Regions from separate parts of the Pedococcus sp. P5_B7 genome, predicted to be linked through region 1. Evidence: riboswitches for the same ligand, from Rfam matches in the RefSeq annotation. Region 1 holds a riboswitch; the other holds the start of a gene.
What was found. A riboswitch is a leader RNA that binds a small molecule or an ion and turns the genes downstream of it on or off. The one in region 1 is predicted to bind cyclic di-AMP.
Positions count from the first base shown of each region.

Region 2: linked by a shared signal. The riboswitch ahead of ACXJKD_RS11935 (transglycosylase family protein) and the one ahead of ACXJKD_RS11385 (C40 family peptidase) in region 1 are both predicted to bind cyclic di-AMP.

Region 1 covers NZ_JBFULM010000004.1:166,471-172,136, reverse strand. The annotation lists partial or broken gene ACXJKD_RS11400 (MFS transporter) at 25-525, shown strand; gene ACXJKD_RS11395 (MFS transporter) at 570-1,313, shown strand; gene ACXJKD_RS11390 (iron dependent repressor, metal binding and dimerization domain protein) at 1,348-2,046, shown strand; cyclic di-AMP (ydaO/yuaA leader) riboswitch at 2,287-2,489, shown strand; gene ACXJKD_RS11385 (C40 family peptidase) at 2,492-3,220, shown strand; gene ACXJKD_RS11380 (DsbA family oxidoreductase) at 3,477-4,196, shown strand; gene ACXJKD_RS11375 (O-acetyl-ADP-ribose deacetylase) at 4,240-4,776, opposite strand; gene ACXJKD_RS11370 (calcium:proton antiporter) at 4,863-5,666, opposite strand, start outside.
Region 2 covers NZ_JBFULM010000004.1:274,104-279,769, reverse strand. The annotation lists gene ACXJKD_RS11945 (serine/threonine-protein kinase) at 1-28, shown strand, start outside; gene ACXJKD_RS11940 (threonine/serine ThrE exporter family protein) at 25-1,518, shown strand; cyclic di-AMP (ydaO/yuaA leader) riboswitch at 1,781-1,934, shown strand; gene ACXJKD_RS11935 (transglycosylase family protein) at 1,946-2,671, shown strand; tRNA gene ACXJKD_RS11930 (tRNA-Thr) at 2,817-2,889, shown strand; gene ACXJKD_RS11925 (SRPBCC family protein) at 2,939-3,376, opposite strand; gene ACXJKD_RS11920 (Pls/PosA family non-ribosomal peptide synthetase) at 3,627-5,666, shown strand, end outside.

The sequences.
Region 1 (5,666 bases):
GGGGACGGTCCAGAATGGGCGGTGATGTCACGACCCGCTCCCGACGCCACGAGCTCCGACCCGAACGGTGCGGACTTCAGCCTGCGCCGCATCGCGGTCCCGGCTTACGGGCCGACCATCATCGCGGCCATCGGCAGCGGGGCGGTCGTGCCGATCGTCGCGTTGAGCGCCCTCGACCTCGGGGCGTCGCAGTCGGTCGCCGCCCTCACCGTCGGGCTCGGGCTGATCGCCGAGCTGTTCTTCGCGGTGCCCGCCGGAGCGCTGGTCCACCGGGTGGGGGAGCGACGAGCCCTGCTGTGGGCGAGCGCCGTCGACGCAGTGGGTGCGTTCGTGGCACTCACCGCCCCGTCGCTCCTCGTCCTCATGGCGACCGTGTTCGCGATGGGGTTCACGGCGTCGGTGTTCCTCGTCGCCCGGCAGGCGTACCTCATCGACGCCGTGCCGACCACGATGCGGGCGCGGGCGCTGTCGACGCTCGGCGGCGTGAACCGGATCGGCATGTTCATCGGGCCGTTCATCGGAGCGCCCATCATCCACTTCTGGGGTCCGCCGCCGGGTTCGCCGTCGCGGTGGCGGCTGGTCTGGGCGCCGCCGCCCTGGTCCAGTTCGGGCCCGACCTCACGGCCGCGCACGAGGCGCAGGCCACGGCGGAGTCGCGCGACCGCGCCCCGGCCAGCACCGCCCGCGTGCTGTGGGACCACCGCAGCACCTACCTCACCCTCGGGCTGGGGATCATGGTCATCGGTGCTGCCCGGTCCGCCCGGCTCGTGCTGCTGCCGCTCTGGGCCAACCACGTCGGGCTCTCCGCGACCACGACGGCGATCATCTTCGGCATCGTCGGCGGGGTCGAGATGCTGCTGTTCTACCCGGCCGGCTCGGTGATGGACCGGTTCGGCCGGATCTGGGTCGCGGTGCCGTGCGTCGTCCTGCTCGGTATCGGCATGCTCTCGCTCCCGCTCACCCACAGCGCGCTCGCGGTGACGGTCGTCGCGCTCGTGGCCGCCGTGGGCAACGGCATGGGGTCGGGCATCGTCATGACCCTGGGTGCGGACAGCGCGCCGGAGTGGGGGCGGTCGCAGTTCCTCGGCGGCTGGCGGTTCGTCTCCGTCGTCGGCGGGAGCGGCTCCCCGGCCCTGATCAGCCTCATCACCGCGCAGGCCGGGCTGGCCGCCGCCTGCGTCTCCCTGGGGGGCCTCGCGCTGGTCGGGACGGGCTGGCTGGCCTACTGGGTGCCGCGCTTCGACCCGGTCCGGCGGGCGGCTCGAGAAGAGGTCGGGGGGCAGCTCGAGAAGAGGTCGACGGGCGATCGGTGACGCGCTGACGGTCGCAGGTGAGAGGCTGGGGCCTGTGACCGACCTGATCGACACCACCGAGATGTACCTCAAGACGATCTTCGAGCTCGAGGAAGAGGGCATCACCCCCCTGCGCGCCCGCATCGCCGAGCGGCTGGGCCACTCCGGCCCGACCGTCTCGCAGACGGTGGCCCGCATGGAGCGCGACGGCCTGCTGAGCCTCGCGGGCGACCGCCACCTCGAGCTGTCCGACCACGGCCGCCTGCTCGCCACGCGGGTCATGCGCAAGCACCGGCTCGCCGAGCGGCTGCTCGTGGACGTGATCGGGCTCGAGTGGGAGTACGTCCACGACGAGGCCTGCCGCTGGGAGCACGTCATGTCCGAGCGGGTCGAGCGCAAGATCCTGGCCATGCTCAAGGACCACCACGACTCGCCCTACGGCAACCCCATCCCCGGGCTCGACGAGCTGGGCGACGAGGAGCCGACCGAGGGCTTCCGCACCGGCCTGCAGACCCTCACCGAGCTTGCCGGGGAGTTGCCCGAGACGGTGCTGGTCCGCCGGATCGGTGAGCCGGTCCAGGTCGACCACGAGGCGCTCAGCCTGCTGACCGTCGCCCGGCTCCTGCCCGGCGAGCGGGTGCGGGTCCACCGCGCCGACGGCCGCGTGGTTGCCGTGCGCGAGGGCGCCCCCGAGTCGACCGGGGTGTCCCTGCCCGACGAGGTCGCCCAGCACGTCTTCGGCGCCCTGGTCTGACCCCGCGTGTCGCGCCCTGTTCGGCGCGTCGCCACTGCCCGCTCATCTGAGCGCCACCGCTGGCTGGCCGCAGGCCTCTGACCTGCGGTTTTGAGCACGGCGGCTGGGGTGTGCCTGACGTCACCTTGGGGTTTCTTGGGTGGGCCGTGACCTCAACGTGACTTTCGCAGGAGCCTTGTGTACGGTGGCTGCGGTTCCCTCGCCCCCTGGGGGGACCGGCTCGATGTGGAAACGCCTAGTCCTGTCACCACGCCCGAGTCATTCAGTACAAACCGCTTGGCAGGAGCGGGGGACCCAACTTTGGGCCTTCTCTTCACGAAAAGGTCCTTGGGGTTAAGTCTCCACGTACGCGCCCGCAAGGTCGGGTGACAACCGTGGAGGCCGGGTGATCTACCTCCATCCGAACCCGACAGCTCACCTCGTAGGCGCTGGAGGTTCATCCATCGTGGCTTCACACAGTTCTGGCCGCCACCGCGCGCCGGGCCGTTTCAACCCCGTCTCCGAGTTGTCCGGCATCGTGGCCAGCGCCGCGCAGCCGGCCGTCAAGACCTCTGCGGTCATCGCCGCTTCCGGTGGTCTTGTCGCCTCGTTCGCCCTTCCCGCCTCTGCCGCCAGCGCCGCTCCGGCCCCGGCCGCCAAGGGCGCCACCACCGCCGCGCCGGTCGCCGTCCAGGCCCCCGAGACCGCGGCTCCCGCGGCCTCCAGCGCCTTTGGCGTCATCGGCTTCAAGGCGACCGCCAAGCCGAAGCCCAAGCCGGTGGTCCGCGTCGTCCCCGACCGCACCGTCCAGGCTGCCAGCCGGTCCACGGCTCGCAAGGACTACACCAGCCTGAAGCCCGCCGCCGGCGGCGTCCTGGCCATCGCGGCCCAGTACGAAGGCCTGATGTACTCCTACGGCGGCACCAGCCCGTCGACCGGCTTCGACTGCTCCGGCTTCACGCAGTACGTCTTCGGCCGGGTCGGCATCAGCCTCCCGCGCACCGCCGACGCCCAGCGCGCCGCCACCACCCGCGTGTCGAACCCGCAGCCGGGAGACCTCGTCTTCTTCGGCAGCCCCGCCTACCACGTGGGCATCTACGCCGGGAACGGCATGATGTGGGACTCCCCGCGCAGCGGCAAGGCCGTCGCCCTCCGCTCGATCTGGTCCTCGAACGTCACCTACGGTCGTCCCTGACCCACGCTGAGCTCGTCGCACCACTGGTTGAGCCACGCACCGCAGGCCCCCTCCGCTTCGGCGGCCGGGGGCCTGCGGCGTTGTGGGGGTATGCCGCGGGCTCGCCCGGGTGCCCCGTGCCCCATTTGCGCCCTCGTGTGAGGATGGAGCGATGAACGTGGGTCAGACGAACGTGGACGAAGCGACGAACGTGGACGAAGCGACGAACGTGGATGAGGCGCTGAACGTGGACCAAGCGACGAACGTGGATGACGCGATGAACCAAGCAACCCGATCAACCAGCGACGCAACACCCTCGACCAATGCAGTGGAGATCGACGTCTGGGCCGACGTGGTCTGCCCGTGGTGCTACCTCGGCAAGCGGCGGCTCGAGCTCGCCATCGCCGAGAGCGCGCACCCGGCCGAGGTAACTGTCACCTACCACGCGTTCGAGCTCGACCCGAAGGCCGCGCACAGCACGGGGGAGACGGTGCTCGCCTGGCTGGCCCAGCGCTACCGCACCGACCTCGACGGCGCCCGCGAGATCGCCGAACGACCGGCGGTGATGGGTCGCCCCGACGGCGTGCACATCGACGTCGACAAGCAGCTGCGCGCGAACTCGTTCGACGCCCACCGGCTCGTCGCACTGGGGCTCGCCCAGGGTGGGCCGGCCCTCCAGGCGGCCGTCCTCGAGCGGCTCTACAGCGCCCACTTCTCCGAGGGCAAGGCCGTCGACGACATCGAGACCCTCCAGCGTCTCGGCGCCGAGGCGGGCCTCGACGGACGTCGCGTCTCGGCGGTCCTGGCCGGCGACGAGTTCGCCGACCACGTGCGCGCCGACGAGGCCGCAGCGATCGACATCGGCATCACCGGCGTGCCCTTCTTCATCGCCAACCGCCGCGTGGCGCTCTCCGGCGCGCACACCCCCGAGGTGATCGGCCAGCTCATCGAGTCGGCCACCAACGGCGACCACGAGTCGATGAGCGCCGGCGCCTGACCCTGAAGTCGCCTGACCGACCCCAAGGGACTCCTCAAAGAACTCAGGAGGAGGGGGCGAGGGCAGCCTCGAAGTCGATCAGGGCCGGCCGGCTGAACAGCACGAAGCGCACCAGCTCGATCCCGCCGGCCGCACCCTCGCCGTCGAGTTCTGACCGGACGGCGTCGACGGCGATCCGGGCCACGTCTGCCGAGTCCCAGCCGTAGACCCCCGCGCTCACCGCCGGGAACGCCACGCTCTTCGCCCCCACGTCCCGCGCGACCTGCAGGCTGCGACGGAAGCACGACGCCAGCAGGGCCGGGTCGGTCTGCCCTCGGTGCTTGTTCGGCCCGACGGTGTGGATCACCCACTGCGCGGGCAGGTCGCCTGCCGACGTCGCCACGGCATCCCCGACGTCGAGTCCGTCGGGGTGGGTGGTGTTCCGGATCCGCCGGCACTCCTCCAGCAGTCGCGGCCCGGCCGCAGCGTGGATCGCCCCGTCCACCCCGCCTCCGCCAAGCAGCTGCGAGTTCGCCGCGTTGACGATGGCGTCGACGGGTTGGGTCGTGATGTCACCCAGGACGGCTTCGATCGTGGCCATCCACCCACCGTAGGACGCGCGCCCAGCCTGGCCCAGCGGCATACCCACGAAGTCGAAGCCAGGAAAGTCGCAGCGGGAAGCCGACGCTAGGGATTGACCGCGAGGAACACGAACGCGGCGAGGAGCACGAGGTGCACGCCACCCTGCAGCCGCGTCGCCCGCCCGGGCACCACGGTCAGGACGCTGACCACGACGGTGAGGGCGAGCAGCACCATCTGCACCGGTCCGAGGCCCAGCAGCAGCGGACCGTCGAGCCAGATCGAGGCGATCGCGATCGCCGGGATGGTCAGGCCGATGCTGGCCATCGCGGATCCGAGCGCGAGGTTGAGGCTGGTCTGGATCCGGTTGCCACGGGCAGCGCGGGCGGCCGCGAGCGTCTCGGGCAGCAGCACGAGCAGCGCAATGACGACCCCGACGAAGGACTGCGGGAAGCCAGCTGCCGCCACGCCCGATTCGATGGCCGGCGACTCGACCTTCGCGAGCCCGACCACCGCGACCAGCGAGACGAGCAGGAGTCCGAGGCTGGTCCAGGTCTCGCGGTTCGTGGGCGGGTCGGCGTGCACGTCGTCGAGGGGCTCACCGTCGTGGGCGACCGGCAGGAAGAAGTCGCGGTGCCGCCGGGTCTGGGTCGACACGAACATGCCGTAGAGCGCCAGCGAGATCACCGCCGCGAACACCAGCTGCGAGCTGGAGAACTCCGGACCGGGCGCGCTGGTCGTGAAGGTCGGCACCACCATCGTCATCACCGCCAGCGTCGTGACCGTGGCGAGCGCAGCTCCGGTGCCCTCCGCGTTGAACGAGATCAGCCGGTACTTCACCGCCCCGACGAAGAGCGACAGCCCGACGATCCCGTTGCAGGTGATCATCACGGCGGCGAAGACGGTGTCGCG
Region 2 (5,666 bases), 110 kb from region 1:
GCTGCCCGGGGTGGGCTTGACGGGATGACCGAAGGCGTCCAGGACCGACCCGTTCATCCTCCCGCCAAGCGTCGACCGGTGTTGCGGCACAGCCGGATCTGGCGCGGCGAGGAGCTGACCGAGACCCTGCCGATGGTCGAGTCCCTGCGGCACACGCCCTACCGCAACCCGCGGGTGCGACAGGCGGCGGCCGAGGAGCGCGAGGCGCGGGCCTCGCTCGACCTCGCCCTGCGCGTCGGCGAGCTGATGTTGCGCTGCGGCGCCGGCGCTCCCCAGGTCGAGTCGTCGGTCGTGGCGGTGGCCGCGGCGGCCGGACTCGACAACCTCGAGGTCGACATCACGTTGCAGTCCTTGCTGATCCAGTGCACGACGGGTTCCGGGGCGCCGATCACGATGCTGAGGGTGGTGCGGTCGTCGACGCGTGACTTCGCCCGGCTCACGGCCGTGCACGAGTTCGTCGAGAACCTCGTCGCCGGGTCCTACGACCGCGAGGCCGCCGCCGCCCAGCTGCGCGAGATCCGCCGCGCGCCGCGGTTCTGGCCGAAGTGGACGGTGCGCGGTGCGCTCGGCCTGCTGGCCGCCGCCATCGCGGTGATGCTCGGCGCCGGTCCCGTCGCGACGCTCGTCGCCGGGTTGTCGGCCCTCCTGGTCGGGTATGCCGCGCGGACGCTCGGCAAGGGCGGCCTCCCGGACTTCTACCAGTGTGCGATCGGTGGGTTCCTCGCGACCGTGCTCGCGTGGGGCGCGTTCAGCCTCGGTGCGTCGGGCTGGCTCCCCGTGTCCTCGTCGGACTTCGCCTTCATCGTCGCGGGCGGGATCACCGTGCTCCTGCCGGGTCGCACGGTCGCCTCGGCGTTCGAGGACGCGATCTCGGGCTACTCCGTGACCGGTGCCGGCCGGATGTTCGCGGTGTTCCTCACGACGGCCGGGATCATCCTCGGGGTGGCGACCGGGCTGCAGCTGACCTTGGCCCTGACCAGTGCCTTCGGCCTGAACGTCGCCTCGCCGTCCATCGTGTCCACGCAGGCGCTCAACGCCCCGGTGCTGCTGGCGGTGGTGGGCGCCTTCGTGGTCGGGTTGGCCGGTGCGGTGTCGCTGCGCACGGGCCGGATGCTGGTGGTGCCCAGCGGCGTGCTGTGTGCGGTGGGCGTCGGGGTCTCGCTTGCTGTCTCGAAGGTCGACGGGCTGGGCCAGCTGTCCGCCGCCGGGCTGGCGGCGATCGTGCTCGGGTGTGCGGGACGACTGCTGGCGCTCCGGATGGGCGCGCCGGCGATGGTGCTCGTCGTCCCGGCGTCCTACGGCCTGCTCCCGGGTCTGGCGATCTTCCGCGGCCTCTACGAGATGGTGAACGGGTCGTCGGCCGACTCCGGGACGCTGTCGCTCCAAGGGGGGCTGACCACCCTGCTGGGGGCGATGGCGGTGCTCCTGGCGATCGCGGCGGGCAGCGTGCTGGGGGAGTTCATGGCGGCGCCGTTCGACCACCGCATGGTGCAGAAGCGACGCGCTCGACGGCGCTGACCGGGCCGGGCGGTCCGGGCGGTCCGGGCTGTCGAGCACGAGACTGGTTGTTCGGAAGTTATCCCGGGTCATGGCACGGCGGATCTTCCGAACACGTCGGGCCGCCGGCGCTGACGGGGAACGAAATGTGGCGAATACGCGCCAACCGGTTGTCGGCCTGACGAACGCCCCCTACCGTGTCTTACCTGCGCGAACGCGCGGTCACAACTGCACACGGCATACCCAATCAGCCAAGCACTCCCACCGCGCCGAGCCTCGTCAGGTGGGGGTTTCACCGGAAGATCTCCGGGCACGACGAGGACGGGGAACCCAACGCGGCCACCACGGTGGCCTGGGGGTGAAGCCGGCTCAGGCCGGCCGGGCACCTGACAGCCCGAACCCGACAGCTAACCCCGCAGGCGCCGGTCAGGAGAGGAACCCCCCACCCATGTTCTACGCCCCGAAGCACTCTGCTCGGAAGGCCAACCCTGTTCGACGTCGCGTGACGGGTGTCGCCGTGGCCGGTGTCGCCACCGTCGCAGGTGGCATGGCCACCGCCAGCAGCGCGCAGGCCTCGACGGTCTGGGACCGCGTCGCCGCCTGCGAGAGCGGTGGCAACTGGTCGATCAACACGGGCAACGGCTACTACGGGGGTCTGCAGTTCTCCGACCGCACCTGGGACGGCTTCGGCGGCGAGCGCTACGCCCCGACCGCAAACCGCGCCACGAAGGCCCAGCAGATCACCATCGCCCAGAAGGTGCTGGCCTCGCAGGGCCCCGGCGCCTGGCCGACCTGTGGCGCCCGCGCCGGTCTCACCCGCTCCAACGGTGGCGCGGTCGATGCCGGCTCGACGACCAGCAGGGCCTCGCGCTCTGCCACCCGCCAGGCTCCCGCGGCCCACTCGACCAGCACCGGCACGCTCGTCGTCGACGGGATCCGCGGCCCCAAGACCAACGCCGCCATCGAGCGCTGGGTCGGTGGGTCGGTCAACGGCACGCTGTCCCGCACCGACGTCAAGGCGTTGCAGCGGAAGGTGGACTCGGCCCCCGACGGCGTCATCGGTCCGAAGACGATGCGCGCCCTGCAGACCAAGATCGGCGCCCGCAAGAACGGCGCCCGCTACCTCGACCGCGCCACGGTGCGCACGCTGCAGACCTACCTGAACGCCCGCTGACCCGCTCTCCGCACAGCCGGCGGCCCGACACCTCACGGTGCCGGGCCGCCGTCGTGCGATGGCTGGGTATGGCGCGGGGTCGCCCAGGATGCCGAACCCTCGCCATGCCGCCGGTACGATCGTCGCCGTCTGCTGCGGCAGACCGGCCGGCGTGGCGCAATTGGCAGCGCACTTGTCTTGTAAACAAGGGGTTGGGGGTTCGAGTCCCCCCGTCGGCTCCGCGTGGTTGTTCGACGCGCCTGGCGGTCGGGCCAAGGTCGAGGGGCCTCAGCGGTTCTCGGCCCTGCGCAGCACGGTCTCGAACTGCTTGCCCAGGGTCCGCGCGCCCACGAGGGGGATCAACCCGGCGACGAGCTTGCCCCTGAAGGAGATCGGCTTCCGCTGGAGGCTCACCCGCAGGTCGGTGCCGTCGTCGGCAGGGACGAGCTCGTAGTGCCAGCTGCTCCCCGGTCCCCAGAGGTTCGACTCGAGGGTGTCGATCGTGACGGTGCCGGCAGCGGCGTCCCAGGAGTACCGCTCGCGTTCCCAGCCCATGCTGGTGCCCTCGGTCACCTCGGCCCAGTCGGGGCCCTGGTCGTGGACGGTGAAGTGGGCGTCGTCGACGTTGGGCCACCAGCGGGCCCGGTCGGGGCCGAAGTCCGTGATGACGGCCAGGACCTCCTTCGGCGACAACCTCGTGTGGACGGTGAACTGGGTGCTCGACATGCGAGGTCCTCTTCGTCGGCGGGTGGTGCGGTCAGCAGGTTCGGCCGGGCCGCGCGCCCGGACCGGCTGGCTGACGTGCCCATCATGCGCCACGCCCGTGCTTGGCCCAAGGTTCGAGCGACGTGGTTGACACCCCGGCGACGGTGGGCACGTGCTGGGCGTCCTCGCCGTTCATGTGCCGTTCACCCTCGTGCGCCACCATGGCCCGCATGAGCCGTGGTCGCGGGGTCCCGACGGAGGACCCCCAGAGGTGACGCTCCGCCGCGGCTACCTGGCACCTGCTCCCCGCACCCTGACCGACATCTTCGAGGCGACGGTCGCCCTCGCACCTGACGAACCCGCCCTCGACAACGGGGCGAGCGTCCTGACGTACAGCGAGTTCCACGAGGCGAGCGAGCTCGTCGCCGCCGAGCTCAACTCCCTCGGGGTGGGCCGGGGCGACCGCGTGGGGATCCGGCTGAGGTCGGGGACCATCGACCTCTACGTGGCGATCATGGGCACGTTGGTCGCCGGCGCGGCGTACGTCCCGGTCGATGCCGACGACCCGGACGAGCGCGCCCGGACCGTCTTCGGCGAGGCTGACGTGGCTGCGGTCATCAGCGACGACCTGGTGGTCGAGCTGACGGGCAACCCGGCGGGTCCCGCGGTCGAGGCCGAGGACCCCGACCTCGCCGACGACGCGTGGATCATCTTCACGTCGGGGTCCACCGGCCTGCCCAAGGGTGTGGCCGTGTCCCACCGGTCTGCCGCCGCCTTCGTCGACGCGGAGTCGAGCCTCTTCCTCCAGGACGAGCCGATGGGTCCCGGCGACCGGGTCATGGCCGGCCTGTCGGTCGCGTTCGACGCCTCCTGTGAGGAGATGTGGCTCGCATGGAGGTATGGCGCGTGCCTCGTCCCAGCGCCGCGCTCCCTCGTGCGGAGCGGGATGGAGCTCGGGCCCTGGTTGACCGCCAACCGGATCACGGTCGTCTCGACGGTGCCCACGCTGGCCGCGCTGTGGCCGACTGACGCCCTGGCGGACGTGCGGCTGCTCATCCTGGGTGGGGAGGCGTGTCCTCCGGAGATCGGCACCCGGCTGGCCACCGACGGGCGCGAGGTCTGGAACACCTACGGGCCGACCGAGGCGACGGTGGTGTCGTGCGGGGCCCGCCTCACCGGCGAGGGGCCGGTGCGGATCGGGCTGCCGCTGGACGGCTGGGACCTGGCGGTCGTCGACCCCACGGGCCGGCCGGTGGAGCCGGGTGAGACCGGCGAGCTCATCATCGGTGGGGTCGGACTGGCGCGGTACCTCGACGCCGACAAGGACGCCGAGAAGTTCGCCCCTATGCCGACGCTCGGGTGGGACAGGGCGTACCGCAGCGGCGACCTCGTCCGGAACGACCCTGAGGGCCTGGTGTTCGGGGGGCGCGCCGACGACCAGGTCAAGGTCGGTGGCCGACGCATCGAGCTGGGCGAGGTGGACAGCGCCCTGCTCTCGCTCGAGGGGGTGATGGGTGCGGCGACAGCGGTACGCCACACCGGGGCGGGCCACGCCATGCTCGTCGGCTACGTCGTCCTCTCCGACTCGTTCGACCTCGAAGCGTCCTTGGCGGCACTGCGTGCGTCCATGCCGAGCCCGCTCGTGCCGCGCCTCGCCGAGGTCCAGAACCTCCCCACGCGGACCTCGGGGAAGATCGACCGGGATGCCCTGCCGTGGCCCGTCGCGACACTCGCCGGCAAGGCCAGGGCGAGCGGGCCGGTGCGCCTGGAGGGGACGGCTGCCTGGCTCCAGGAGCTGTGGCTGGAGATCCTCGGAGCCGTGGTGTCCGGACCACAGGAGGACTTCTTCGACGTCGGCGGAGGGAGCCTGGCGGCGGCCCACCTGGTGTCACGCCTCCGCGAGCGCTTCCCCGAGGTGACCGTCGCGGACATCTACGACGCGCCCCGCTTGGGTGACCTCGCCCGCGTCCTCGATGAGCTGGCGGCACCGGCGGCCGCGCAGAACCGCAACGTCCGGCCGGTCCCGGCGAGCACCCAGCTGGGGCAGGTCGCGTTCACGATCCCCTTGCGGACCCTCACCGGCCTCCGGTGGTGCGTCTGGGTGGCGGCGGCCAACAACGTGGCGCACGATGCCTGGTCGATGGACTGGTTGGTCACCGTGCCGTGGTGGGTGGTCCTAGTGGGCTGGCTGGCGTTGGTCACGCCGGTGGGTCGCCTCACGCTCAGCGCAGTCGGCGCTCGCCTGCTCCTCAAGGGGATCGGCCCGGGCCAGTACCGGCGGGGTGGACGGGTGCACCTGCGACTGTGGGCC